DNA from 3 places in the Parabacteroides sp. AF17-28 genome. Region 3 is predicted to be linked to each of the others. Evidence: riboswitches for the same ligand, from Rfam matches in the RefSeq annotation. Region 3 holds a riboswitch; each other region holds the start of a gene.
The links. A riboswitch is a leader RNA that binds a small molecule or an ion and turns the genes downstream of it on or off. The one in region 3 is predicted to bind cobalamin.

Region 1 (4,835 bases), on a different contig from region 3:
TGCTCAAGGATGGCGATATAGAACGTGCTTATCACTATATCCGTTTTTCCTGGGATGAGACAAACCGGTTTCGGGCCCGTTCGAGAAGTTGGCAGAGCGCTGATATCCTTTCGCTGATCGACAAGAACTATCAGGCAACGATCGAGAAAAAGAACGGGATGCTGGTGACCTACCTGGCTCTGATCAGCTTGCTGACCTTGTTACTGATTTCAGCCGTTATTTATATCTATCGGCAGATGAAACGCCTGGCGGAAGCCCGGAATCATTTGCAGGAAACAAATGGGCAGTTAAAGGTTTTGAATGGGGAACTGCATCAGATGAACGCACGTTTGCAGTTGGCCAACCGGCAACTTTCCGAATCCAACCAGATTAAAGAGGAATATATCGGACGTTTCATAAAGCTATGTTCTACTTATATCGATAAGCTGGATGGTTACCGCCGTATGGTCAATAAGAAAGTCTGTGCCGGACAGATAGAGGAGCTGGCCAAAATAACCCGTTCTTCTAATGCGCTGAACGCGGAACTGGATGAATTGTATAAGAATTTTGATACGGCATTCCTTCATTTGTTCCCTAACTTTGTGGCGCAGTTTAATGCGCTTTTGCAGGAAGACGAACAGATCGTATTGAAGAGAGATGAGTTGTTGAACACGGAACTCCGTATTTTTGCTTTGATTCGCTTAGGCATTAATGATAGTTCTCAGATTGCAGAATTTCTTCGTTATTCGGTTAACACGATCTACAACTATAGGGCGAAGGTAAAAAACAAAGCCTGTGTTTCCCGGGATGATTTTGAGAATTTGGTGCGTGAAATACATTAATCCTTTCACTGCTAATCCACTTTTTTAGTAATATTGTTTTGAGTTATTATGCTGTAATATAGTGTATTAATATTTTTGTTTGTCCACTTATTTGTTCACTGATCCTGTTTTGTCTTTTCTTTCTGCTTAATTTTGAATCACACAAAAAGTAATACGCATGGAGAAGAACATAAGGGAGTTTCTATCCCGCAAAAGTACGGAGATAATCGCTATAATTGCTTGTATCGGTTTAGTTGTTACTCTGATTCTTGCTGCCGGAACGATTCGAATTGAGCAGGAGAAGGCGTGTATTGTGTCGCATAAATAAAGAAAGTGTTTTTGGTATTCTCTTATATATAAATACCCGGTTTAATGTTTTTAGGGTACGCTGTTTGTGATAATCCCCGAACTTTCTAAAATGAAAGTGGCGGGGATTCTTTTTTTCTTATTACTTTTGCCGTTGAAACAGGTTTCATTATCCTTTTCAGGATAAGGATTAAAAGGGAACCGGGTGGGAATCCCGGACAGACCACGCTGCTGTGAAACTTCAGGAACATCCTGGCAATACTTTATGCCACTGACGTCTTGATTAAAGAGTCGGGAAGGTGCCAGGATGGAAGTAAGTCAGAAGACCTGCCGTTTCAATTAACTAAGAGTACTTGTTCCCGTGGGGTAGGATAAGACTTGTCGGCAAGAAATAAAATAAATTGAATATGAAAAAGTGTCTGGTAGGATGTTGCCTGCTTCTGTCGTTATTGGTTGTATCATCGTGCACAACCAATAACAACCGGCAGACTGAAAAGGAAGAAGTAGCCGAACAAAATGCGTATTCTGCTACCGTCCGTATTGTGCCGGAATATGCCCGTGGTTTTAGTGTATCTTACAATGACGGATATGTTTTGTTGGATATTCAGGACCCGCAAAATGAGGAAAGTACGACTTTTCATTATGCACTTGTCAAGAGAGGGACTAAGCCGGCGGGTATCCCTGAATCATATACGGTGATCGAGACGCCTATCCGGAGTGTTATTTGTATGACATCCCTTCAACTATCCAACTTTATTAAAATGGATGCCTTAGATAAAGTTGTGGGAATTACCAGCACGCGGCATCTGTTTAACAAAAAAATGAATGAACGGTTGGAGAGCGGGAAGACTGCTAAGATCGGTATAGAAGGAAATTTCGACAATGAAGTGATCATGAGCATGAATCCGGACTTGATTCTCGTTTCACCTTTTAAGCGGGGTGGATATGAAACCTTGAAAGACGTCGGTATTCCACTGATTCCCCACTTGGGATATAAGGAGATGACGCCGTTAGGACAGGCGGAATGGGTGAAGTTCGTAGGTCTGTTGTTGGGTGAAGAACAGAAGGCGAATGAAACCTTCTTGACCATAGCAACGCGGTATAATGAATTGAAAGCTTTGACGGCGGAAGGAAAGGTAAAGAGACGTCCGGTCGTTCTGAGCGGTGAGATGAGAGGCGGAAACTGGTATGCCGTGGGAGGCGAGAGTTTCCTGGCACAACTCTTTAAGGATGCCGGAGCCGATTATTTCCTGAAGGACGACAAACGTTCGGGAGGTGTGATACTCGACTTCGAGACTGTCTATAACCAGGGGGACGAGGCCGACTACTGGCGCATCGTGAACAGCTATCCAGGTACATTCAGCTATAAAGCTCTGCAAGACCAGGACCCGCGTTATGCAGATTTCCGGGCTTTCAAGGAAAAAGGCATCATCTATTGCAATATGAAAGATACTCCTTTTTACGAAAGCATGCCGACCGAGCCGGAAGTTGTATTGGCCGACCTGCTGCATATCTTCCATCCGGACCTGTTGCCCGGCCATACGCCTGTTTATTACGCACTACTAAAATAAGCTACGTTGATGAGACACTCTACTACTTTTCTGATGTTGCTGATCGTGGCGTCTATCCTTGTTTTGATGTTCCTCAATCTGGTGTTGGGATCGGTATCTATTCCGTTGAAGTCCGTTTGGAATATCGTATGCGGAATAGGAGAGGAACCGGTGACCTGGCAGAATATTGTCTGGAAATCTCGCCTTCCGCAAGCCTTGACGGCATTGGTGGCAGGAGCTGGTCTGGCGATAAGCGGTTTGCAGATGCAGACGGTTTTCCGGAATCCGCTGGCTGGGCCGTCCGTGTTGGGCATCAGTTCCGGTGCCAGTATGGGGGTTGCCTTTGTGGTGCTGTTGAGCGGAAGCCTGGGCGGTGTGGCGCTTAGCAAATTGGGGTTTATGGGAGAGATTGCCCTTTCTATTGCGGCGGTGATCGGTTCGTTGTCGGTGATGGCGTTGATTGTCTATGTTTCGCAAAAGGTAAAAGGGAATGTGACGTTATTGATTATCGGTGTGATGATCGGATATGTGGCGAATGCGGTGATCGGCGTGCTGAAGTTTTTCAGTGTGGAGGAGGATATCCGTGCTTATGTGATCTGGGGGTTGGGTAGCTTCTCCCGTGTATCGGGTAACCAGATGATGCTGTTTGTCGCAATCATGGCGATTCTGATTCCGTTATCTTTCCTTTTGATAAAGACACTGAACTTGATGTTGTTAGGAGACGGATATGCCCGTAACTTAGGGTTGAATATTAAGCGGGCGCGTCTGCTGGTGATCACTTCGGCCGGTGTGCTGACAGCTATCGTAACGGCTTATTGTGGTCCTATCATCTTTTTAGGGTTAGCGGTGCCGCATCTTTGCCGGGCGATATTTCAGACATCCGATCACCGGATACTGATGCCTGCCGTATTGTTTGCCGGGGCTGCATTGGCACTGGTTTGCAACCTGATTGCTCGTATGCCGGGGTTCGAGGGAGCTTTGCCGGTCAATTCGGTGACGGCTCTGGTCGGTGCTCCGGTGATTGCTTCCGTACTATTCAGCAAACGTAAGAACGAACTGAACGAATGATGAAACAAGATACAATTCATATAGATAACCTCTCTATCGGCTATCAGTCGAGGAACGATACTAAACTGGTCGCAAGCCATATACAGGCCCGCATCTACAGTGGTGAATTGACGTGCCTGTTAGGAGCGAACGGGGTGGGAAAGTCGACGTTGTTGCGTACCTTATCCGCTTTCCAACCAAAGATAGAAGGGGTGATTTCTGTCTTGGGACGTGATGTCGACAGCTATTCGGATAGGGAACTGAGTACGACTATCGGCGTCGTGCTGACCGAGAAATGCGATATCCGGAATATGTCCGTGCATGAACTGGTCGGGATGGGACGCAGCCCTTATACCGGTTTCTGGGGGCGGTTAAGCAAGGAAGACAAACGGATTGTGGAAGAGTCGATCGCCTTGGTGAAAATTGAAAACCTCACCTCTCGGATGGTACATACCTTGTCTGATGGAGAGCGGCAGAAAGTGATGATCGCGAAAGCACTTGCCCAGGAAACGCCTGTAATCTTTCTGGATGAACCGACCGCCTTCCTCGACTTTCCGAGCAAGGTGGAAATCATGCAACTTCTTCATCGCTTGACAAGAAGTACGAACAAGACGATCTTCCTGTCTACGCACGACCTGGAACTGGCCTTACAGATTGCCGATAAAATTTGGCTGATGGATAAGGCTAACGGCATTACGACCGGAATTCCCGAAGACTTGGCTTTAAGCGGTCATTTGAGCGGCTTCTTTGCCCGCAAGGGGATTGTGTTCGACACCGAGACCGGCCTGTTCCGCATTGATAACCAATATTCGACGGAAATACGCCTGAACGGGCACGGGCAGAAATACGCAATGGTTCGCAAAGCCCTCCAACGAAACGGCATACGTGCCGACCGTCGTGTGGAATCGTCCGCTTGGATAGAGACGACGGGAGAAACCTCTACATTTATTGTTCATTTGCCTGACGAACAAGTCCGCAATGCCGGGACTATAGAGGAGCTCTTACAGATTATATCTACCCATCTTTAACAAACTTCCTTTTCCGTTTGTTATCAGTAGACAGATTGTCAAACGCTGAAAAACTAAACGATATGAAAAGGTATTTTCTTTATGTTTCCCTGCTGTTTGCAGGT
Region 2 (4,835 bases), on a different contig from region 3:
CGATTTTGGATTGACTCTTTTCACGGTTTTAGCCTTCCCGGCTGACAACAAACGGAATGAGGTGCCGAGACCATTCCGAAAAGCGTACAATTTGATTACCAAAAACCGGAAACACCGGCAAAGTGATAAACCTTAACTCCCGGAGAATCGAATATTTGAAAATAAAACGGACGGCGTTCCAAATATCCCAAGGAAATTCAGGGGCTTTTTTGCCATGAAAACGGTCCTCTTTTCAATTATGACCGTCCAAATCGCCATTACGACCGTCCCAATCTTCGCGAGGTGCCGAGTGCACTACACATTAGCACGGTCGTAATGGCAAAGAGGACGGTCATAATTGCTGGAAACGCTCAAAAAAGGCGAAAAAGTCCCTTTTTGAGGTCAAAAAAGCGGATTAACATTTGTTTGGTTTCGGATGTCTTTCGAGGCTATAAAACACGTTTTTTACAATAAGCCCCCCTGCCGCAGGCTCTCTTTTGCCATTGATTTCAATCAACGAGTTGATAAATTCCCGGCTTTGCCGGATTCCTCTATGGGTTTGAACCCCCTTTCAAAAATCTACAAGTAATCCTATTAAAGGACCTCAAGTCCACAGAGGAAGAGGCTTTGCCTCTAAGCTCTAAAACCGTTCGTTGAAACGAAACGGCAAAAGAGAGCCTGCGGCAGGGGGCTTATTGTATAAAACGTGTTTTTCAGGGTAAAAAGACATCCGAAACCGAACAATTGTGAATCCACTTTTCAGCTGTCAAAAAGGGGCTTTTTCCTATGATCCGGCACCTTATCGCCATAAAGAGGGACTTTATCGCTCTGACCCGGAACATTGTTGCTCTGAAGTCGGACTTCATATAGTACGAAGTCAACCCTCAGAGCGATGAAGCGTTACTTCACGGCAGTTTTCTGCGCACCTTACGGCAACAAGCCCCTAAAATTTTCTTGGGATATTTGGAACGCCGTCCGCCTTCGTCCGCAAATATTCGATTCTCCGGGAGTTAAGGTTTATCACTTTGTCGGCGTTTTCATCTTTCGATAATCAAATTGTACGCTTTTCGGAATGAGCTCGGCACCTCATTTTCTCTGTTGTCAGCCGAGCCGGTTAAAACCGCAAAAAGAGTCAATCCAAAATCGATCAAGATTTCGGACGAAATAGAAAAATGGCTGAAATAGGAGTTATTGTAATTTCTCAATTTACAGAAGGTCCAAAACTAAGAAAAACTGAACCTGTAAATGATGATTTGGCGTATTCTTGTGAATGGCCTGCTACCGGACTCTTCTCAAATACTTTCTTTCGGAATAGGTGGAATTAAGAAAAAAACTCTACATTTGTCACCGAATCGGTTTCGTTTTTCCCATTCGGGAAGACGGATTAAAAGGGAATCGGGTGTAAATCCCGAACAGTCCCGCTGCTGTGAAGCTCCGTTTCAACATCCTGAAACTACTATTGCCACTGGTTTGTTATAACAAGTCGGGAAGGCTTCGGGATGGGAGTCAGTCAGAAGACCTGCCATTCATTAAAGGTTCATATCCTCGTGGGTTAGGCTATGGATACGAAAAGATTATTGATTCTAAATGTTAGGAGATTATGGAGAAGATATGCCCCAGGTGCGGTGTCTCTTTTGAATGTCAGCCGGATAACATCACGGGTTGCCAGTGTGGAACCGTGAAACTCGACCGTTTCCAGCGTGACTATGTAAAGATGTACTACTATCCGGAATGTTTATGTAAATCTTGTTTGGAAGAGGTTAAACTTTACTTCTATGCTTCGGAAGTGAATCCCTGTTATAAACATATAAAACGATGATATGATAAAAAAAGTACTGATTGCAAACCGGGGCGAAATAGCTGTGAGAGTTATGCGCTCCTGTCGCGAAATGGGAATCCGGTCGGTGGCTGTTTTTTCGGAAGCAGACCGGACGGCTCGCCATGTCCTTTATGCCGACGAAGCCTGCCTGATCGGTCCGGCCGCTTCGAAAGACAGTTATCTGGATATCGGGAAAATCATCCGGGCTGCCCGGCAACACAACGTCGATGCAATACATCCCGGATACGGCTTTCTGTCTGAAAATGCAGAATTTGCCCGCCGGTGTAAAGAGGAAGGATTCATCTTTATCGGCCCGCTGGCCGAAACGATGGAAGCAATGGGCGATAAGATTGCCGCCCGCAAACGCATGATCGCCGCCGGTGTACCGGTTGTGCCCGGCACGCAGGAACCGCTGAAGGATGCAGCCGAAGCGCGCCGCCTCTGCAACGAGATCGGTTATCCGGTGATGCTGAAAGCCTCTATGGGAGGCGGCGGAAAGGGAATGCGCCTGATATATAAGGAGGAAGATGTGGAAGAGGCGTATAATGCCGCCCGCTCAGAGTCGCTCTCTTCTTTTGGCGACGATACGGTCTATCTGGAGAAGTTCGTGGAAGGGCCGCACCATATCGAATTTCAGATACTGGGCGATAATCATGGGAACGTGATTCATCTCTGCGAACGCGAATGCTCCGTGCAACGCCGTAACCAGAAGATCGTGGAGGAAAGCCCTTCGCCTTTTATCACGCCGGAACTGCGCCGCGAGATGGGCGAAAAGGCCGTAGCGGCCGCCAGGGCTGTCAACTACTCCAGTGCCGGGACAATCGAATTCCTGGTCGATAAACACCGTCATTTTTATTTTCTTGAAATGAATACCCGCCTGCAGGTGGGACATCCGATCACCGAAGAGGTGCTGGGACTCGACTTGGTGAAGGAGCAGATCCGTGTCGCCAACAACGAGCCTTTGCATATCCGGCAGGAAGATATCGTGCAGCGCGGCCACGCGATCGAATGCCGTATCTGTGCCGAAGATACGGCCAACAACTTCATGCCTTCGCCCGGCGTGATCCGCCAGCTGACCGAACCGAACGGGATCGGGGTGCGGATCGACAGTTATGTGTATGAAGGTTATGAAATTCCGGTCTATTATGATCCGATGATCGGAAAGCTGATTGTTTGGGCTACGACGCGGGAGTATGCGATCGAACGGATGCGTCGTGTGTTGCACGAATACAAGATTACCGGCCTGAAGACAAACATCAGTTATCTCCGCCGGATTATGGATGTTCCGGATTTTGTGCATGGCACATACGATACTTCTTTCATTGCGAAACATACCGACGAGTTACAACATGCGATTAATCCGGAAGACGAACACCGGTCGGAGAACATCGCCATGATTGCCGCTTATATGGATTACCTGATGAATCTGGAGGAAAACGCTTCGGCCACCTCGGCGGATAACCGACCGATCAGCCGTTGGCGCGAGTTCGGGTTGCAGAAAGGAGTGCTTAGGATTTAGTTGAAAGTTGAAAGTTGAAAATTGAAAGTTAGATGGAAATACATATAGGAAACTGGGTGGCGGATGTTTCGTTGCTTGGAAAAGAAGGAAATAAGGTGCGGCTCTGCATAGATGGTGAAGAACACGAAGTGGACATCGTGATGGCCGAGAATGGCGCTTGCTCGCTGTTGCACGACGGGCATTCCTATAACGCCGAACTGATCCGTTCGGAGGGCGGGAAGAACTACCAGGTGAACACGTTCTTTTCTTCTTACTCGGTCGATATCATCGATTCGCAGGCGAAGTATTTGCGTATGCGCAGGAACAGCGAGGAGAAACAGGGTGACAAGATCATTTCGCCTATGCCCGGGAAAGTCGTGAAAATACCGGTCGGCGAAGGTGACCGGCTGGTGGCCGGCGATATCGTGGCCGTGATCGAGGCGATGAAGATGCAGAGCAATTATAAAGTCAGCTCGGACTGCGTTGTCCGTGAAATCCTGGTGAAAGAGGGAGACACGGTGAACGGGAATCAGGTGTTGATGACATTGGACGTAATTAATCAGGAAGAAAATGCAGAAGGAACAAATATACAAGAAGTTTGAAGAACTGGACAAGGCTGCTGCCCTGGGTGGTGGTGAAGTTCGTATTGAAAAGCAACATGAAGCGGGGCACATGACGGCTCGCGAACGTATCGATATGCTACTGGATAAAGGCACATTCGTGGAGTTGGACAAGTTCGTGACGCATCGCTGTACGAACTTCGGTATGGAGAAAAACCGGATTCCGGGTGATGGCGTCGTGTCCGGATATGGGAAAATAGACGGCCGCCAGGTCTTTGTCTATGCGTATGATTTTACGGCTTATGGGGGAACGCTCAGTTCGACCAATGCGGCTAAGATCGTGAAGGTACAAAGCCTGGCTCTAAAAAGCGGGGCGCCGGTGATTGCGCTGAACGATTCGGGCGGAGCGCGCATCCAGGAAGGGGTCGGCAGCCTGGCGGGCTATGCTTCGATATTCTACCAGAATACGATGGCTTCAGGGGTGGTGCCGCAGCTGTCGGCGATTCTCGGTCCGTGTGCCGGTGGTGCTTGCTATTCGCCGGCGTTGACCGATTTCATCTTTATGGTGAAGGAGAAGAGCCATATGTTCATTACCGGTCCGGATGTCGTGAAAGCTGTTACTCACGAGACTGTCGGGAAGGAAGAACTGGGCGGCGCTTATGTACACAGCAGCAGGAGCGGCGTGACGCATTTCATGTGCGACACGGAAGAAGAAACCCTGATGAGCATCCGCGAGCTATTGAGCTTCCTGCCGTCGAACAATATGGAGGATGCGGCTGTCGTACCCTGTTCAGACGATGTACGCCGCGAGGAGGAAGCTCTGCAAGAGGTGATTCCGGATGATCCGAACGTGCCTTATGACATTAAAGATATTATCGAACCGGTGGTCGACAATCATTATTTCTTTGAAGTGATGCCCCACTTTGCCCGGAATGTGGTGGTCGGCTTTGCCCGTCTGGGAGGCCGTTCGGTCGGTATC
Region 3 (4,835 bases):
TCTGCCCTCCCGTCTACCTGTGACAGCAGATGGGGCACATACATCCGTCCGGTGTAATTCCCGTTCAGGGCAATCGTAAAGGGTTTTACCGGTGTATAGGAAGCTGTAAAATAACCATACAAATTGGGGGTACGCAGGATCTTGTCACTGTTGCGTTCGGCATCCGTCAGATGCGCTTTGTCGGCGCTCCACTCTTCCGGGTTGTCGTACAGGCTGTGTTGAACCGTGATACCGGCTTGTAGCTGCGCCTTGTTCCGGTAAGCGATCTTACCTTCCAGAGTCCCTCCATAGACTTTGGCGCCCGAACCGTTAGTACGGGTCTGCACCAGTGATCCGTTGTCTGCCTCCACCGGGGCGGAAAGGACAAAAGGATCATTCAGTTTGGTGTAAAAGCCCTCAAATAAAAGGTTCAACTGGAAGTCCCCGAAGAAGTGATACCAATCCACCGAGCCGTTCACACTCCGCGAACGCTCTTCCTTCAGGTCCGGGGAGCGGACAATGGAAACGCGGTCGCCCCCGACGTTGCTGATATGCAGGTCTTCATCGAAAGCCTGCGGGGCGCGGAATCCTTCGGCATAGCTCAACCGCAGGTTTATGTCGTGTGTCGGATTATAACGCACATTGGCGCGCGGGCTGAAGATGGCTTTATCCATGATGCTGTTCTTATCGATACGTCCTCCGATCAGGAAACTCCACTTTTCGTTCTTCCATTCGTTCTGTGCATACGCACTCCAGATATTGATGATCTGGTGCAAGGGCGCCGGCGTGTATTTATCGATCAGTTCCTGTAGGTGCTGTCCCGTTGCCGTCGGGTCTTCAGCCAGAGCGGCATCACGGTATTTCTGCATATCGGTCGCACGGTCGTCCAGATCGTCATGGCTGAACTCGATACCCCCGGTCAGATCGGCCGGCATGAACAGGCATTTATCGAAGCTATAGATATATTGAGCTCCCAACACTCCGGTGAAATCCGTTGTCCGGCCATAGGCACTGTAATAGCTGTCGCGGTGGATGTGTTGCCCGGAAGCGTACAGGCTGATGTTGTGTTTCTGGTTCGGAGTGAAGATGTTATACTTCAAGCTTCCCGTATTGATGGAATGTTGCAGTTGTTCGACAAGGCCGGCTTCACCTGTCCCGTTCAGGCCGGCATCTTCAGCGATGTGCGGCGGCAAATCCATACCGCTGCCGCCCCGGCGGAATTCTTCCATGTGATGATATTCCAGATTGAGCTTGGAATAGGCGCTGGTTTTATAGAAACCGTTGAACCCGATTGTCTGGTTCTTCAACTTAGGCAGTTCGGAGAAGCCGTCCCCATTCGAATCCCAAGCCGAACGATAGCGGTTTTGCCCGTATATGTAAGCACCCATCTTGTTGTCGGAAGAGACCCACGACAGGTTGAGCGTCGTGTTATTGTCATAAGCCCCGGAACCGTCCATATTGGAGATCGTATGTCCGAAAGTTCCGGAGTTGCGGATCGGTTCCTTCGTGATAATATTGATCGTACCGGCAATGGCAGACGAGCCGAACAGGGCGGAACCGCCTCCACGTATCACTTCGACGCGCTCGATCATATTCGCCGGAATCTGTTCCAGCCCGTACACGCCGGCCAAAGCGGAAAAGATCGGACGGGAGTCGATCAGGATCTGCGTGTACTTCCCTTCCATACCGTTGATACGAACCTGCGAGTAACCGCAGTTCTGGCAATCGTTTTCAACACGTACGCCCGGTTGGAAGACCAATCCTTGCGCCAGGGTCGTGGAGTTTGTCTTTTCGAACATAGTCGGACTGAGCACCTTCACCAAGGTGGGAGCCAGACGGCGTTTCGTCTCGTTCCTGTTTGCCGAAACGACCACGCCTTCCAGCGAGATCAAGTCTTCTTCGAGTTCGAAGTTCAATTCCTGTGTTTTGCCTTTTTGTGTCTTCACTTTCTTCGTTACCGTCTTGAAGCCGATAAAGGACACCTCGACCGTAAATTCGCCTTCCGGCAGGTTCTTCAGCATGTAATGTCCGGAGTCATCGGTTGCCGTACCGATGGTCGTTCCTTTCAATACAATCGTGATTCCCGGCATGTGCTCGCCGGTCGACTTATCTACGACATGGCCGAATATATTGGCATCTGTCGGGTTCATCACTTCTTTATCAATCGCATAGCTGTTGTTTGCCATCACTGCCGAAACGGCACAGCAAAGGCATAAGAAAAGTATAATAATCTTATTCATTGAGTTGTCTTTTAAAATGATTTGTAGTAATAGTTATTGTTACTTTTGGCTTGATCCAAAAGTAACCAAAAGATCAAGGCCGAACCTGCTTCGCTACTCCGTTCCCTCCGTTCGCTGTCGCGTCTGAAACTCGCTTCGCTCAGACAGCAGACGCTCTGGACGCTCACTGCGGTCTCTGCGCTTTACGCTCACCAGCTTAGGCCGGAAGTAGAGCCTAATGGCTCTGTTGAGGATTGTGATACTGTCTGTTTCTTTGCGATTCCGCATCGAGTGCGGGAACGGTTAAGCCTTGATCTTTTGGTTACTTTTGGATCAAGCCAAAAGTAACAGACAAATTATAATTTAAAAGACAAAAGGCGGCGCCCTCAACGAAACACTCCCTAAGACAGGGCGGAGGTGAGCCGGATAGACCGGACGGTTGGTAAGAATACAATAGGCGGTCAGAAGTGCCGCAATCAGCACGTGGGTAAAGGCTGCCCCGCTGATCTGAATAGTCGAAAGCTGGTGCAATAACTGGAACTCGGCATAATTATGTTCTTCCTTGGGAGTTCCGTCGTCATTTTTCTGATAGGGATGGGAATGGACAATCGTTACCCCGTTCACAATATGGACGTGGGTAAAAGCGATCAGACACCCCAAGTACGAAATGAAAAGTACCGGAAGCGCAATCCTCAAATATGTCCTTAATTTATCCATGTATCGCCAACTATACGATATAACAACTATTCAGGTTGCAAAGTTCGTATATTAAGCGATGATATACAATCCCTATTTGTAGGTATATTACACTTCATTCTTACAACATACATCCGTTTTAATCCCGCCTTCTTGTAAGAACAGACTTTTTTCGTACCTTTGCCGCAGTTTTGGTTTCACAGCTCCCAACCGCTACGGGAGCGTGATGAAAAGGGAATCAGGTGCAAATCCTGAACAGACCCGCTGCTGTAAGTTCCTTCCAAATCTTTGAATACGCTATAGCCACTGGCGAGAAATCGCTGGGAAGGCATTCAAAGACGGAACAAGTCAGAAGACCTGCCAATACAGATATAGTTTTAATGCTTTCGGGGAATAAAGCAGCAAAACATCGAGCCTGATCAGTCTTTATCCTGCGTAAAGAAATCGTTCTCTTTGTGTGCATTCTCCCCTGGGCAAGTCATGAATCACTATAACAAGGGGCTACATGAAAGTCTTTGTACACATTTTATTCCTGTTTCTCTGTCTCCCGCCATTCGTTTCGGCACAAAACGAAATCACTTTGTCGGGAAAAGTGACAGACACACAAGGGACATCACTGCCACTGGTCACAATCGCAGTCGAAAATACGACAAACGGTACTTATTCCGACGATAAAGGCCGTTACTCGCTGAAAGTCACACGCGGCAAGCAGACACTCGTTATCTCGTCTGTCGGCTACGAAACAATCCGGACAACTCTTAATGTACAGGCCAACCGGACGCTCAACTTCACATTAAAAGAAAGCGCTGTCAACCTCAACACCGTCGAAGTGTACGGGAAGACAAAGACACAACAACTGAAAGAAGGCGCTTTCGCAGTGAACGCACTCGACATTAAACCGATCGTCAACTCGCTGAACAACCTCAACAACCTGGTGAACCGGGCTGCAGGTATCAAAGTGCGCGAAGAGGGTGGTGTAGGTTCGGACTTCGACCTTTCCATCAACGGATTGTCCGGCAATTCCGTCCGCTACTTCATCGACGGCGTCCCGTTGGACAGCAAAGGGAATGACGTGACGCTTGCCAACCTGCCTGTCAACCTGGTCGACCGGGTGGAAATTTATAAAGGGGTGGTGCCGGCCTCGTTGGGAACGGATGCATTGGGCGGCGCTGTCAATATCATCACCAAGGCGGAAAAGACGAACTTTTTGGATGCTTCTTACAGCATCGGTTCTTTCCATACGCACCGCGCCGATCTGAACGCGCAGTTTGTAGAGCGGCATACGGGATTGATCGTGCGCCCTACCGTCGGCGTTAACTATTCGAAGAACGACTACCGGATGAAGGACGTGGAGATGCGTGATGAAACAGGCGACCGGTTCATCACCGGCAACCCTAAACGTTTCCATGACGGCTATTTCTCGTTATTGACGCAGATAGAAGCTGGAATTGTCAATAAGTCGTGGGCAGACGAGTTCTTTGTTTCCGCCTCCTACTCCAAAACTGATAAAGAGTTGCAGACCGGGTCCGTACAGACCAAAGTCTACGGTATGGCAGAGCGTAATTCGGATGCCTGGAACGTGTCGGCGCGCTACGGCAAATATAACTTTCTCACGGAAGGTATGACACTGAAGGCAACCTTGTCGCACACATGGGACCATTCCATCACCGTCGATACGGCCTATCGCAAATATTATTGGGACGGAGGCTACATTGTGAGCCAACGCAACGAGATCCGTGGCGGCGAACCCTCCATGCGTCATTACAAACGTCCGCTGACCATCGCGCGTGCCAATTTGGATTACCGTCTGGACGGACATCACAGTTTCAACCTGAACTACCATCTGAGCCGCACCGGGAATGACCGCTATGACGACCTGGACCAGAGTTTCGTCCCGTCGAACGACGCTGTGACCAAACACATCATCGGCCTGACCTACAG

Region 1: it holds a riboswitch for cobalamin, as region 3 does, so the genes downstream of both, DWW90_RS14775 (ABC transporter substrate-binding protein) here and DWW90_RS09165 (TonB-dependent receptor) in region 3, are expected to answer to the same signal.
Region 2: it holds a riboswitch for cobalamin, as region 3 does, so the genes downstream of both, DWW90_RS19285 (cysteine-rich CWC family protein) here and DWW90_RS09165 (TonB-dependent receptor) in region 3, are expected to answer to the same signal.

What each region holds. Positions count from the first base shown of each region.
Region 1 covers NZ_QUGV01000021.1:46,781-51,615, reverse strand. The annotation lists gene DWW90_RS14780 (DUF6377 domain-containing protein) at 1-821, shown strand, start outside; gene DWW90_RS20660 (hypothetical protein) at 979-1,128, shown strand; cobalamin riboswitch at 1,257-1,456, shown strand; gene DWW90_RS14775 (ABC transporter substrate-binding protein) at 1,514-2,677, shown strand; gene DWW90_RS14770 (iron ABC transporter permease) at 2,687-3,724, shown strand; gene DWW90_RS14765 (ABC transporter ATP-binding protein) at 3,724-4,731, shown strand; gene DWW90_RS14760 (hypothetical protein) at 4,794-4,835, shown strand, end outside.
Region 2 covers NZ_QUGV01000039.1:21,253-26,087, forward strand. The annotation lists cobalamin riboswitch at 1,316-1,521, shown strand; gene DWW90_RS19285 (cysteine-rich CWC family protein) at 1,580-1,798, shown strand; gene accC (acetyl-CoA carboxylase biotin carboxylase subunit) at 1,800-3,317, shown strand; gene DWW90_RS19295 (biotin/lipoyl-containing protein) at 3,350-3,898, shown strand; gene DWW90_RS19300 (acyl-CoA carboxylase subunit beta) at 3,867-4,835, shown strand, end outside.
Region 3 covers NZ_QUGV01000010.1:61,374-66,208, reverse strand. The annotation lists gene DWW90_RS09180 (TonB-dependent receptor) at 1-2,219, opposite strand, end outside; gene DWW90_RS09170 (hypothetical protein) at 2,562-2,915, opposite strand; cobalamin riboswitch at 3,070-3,274, shown strand; gene DWW90_RS09165 (TonB-dependent receptor) at 3,400-4,835, shown strand, end outside.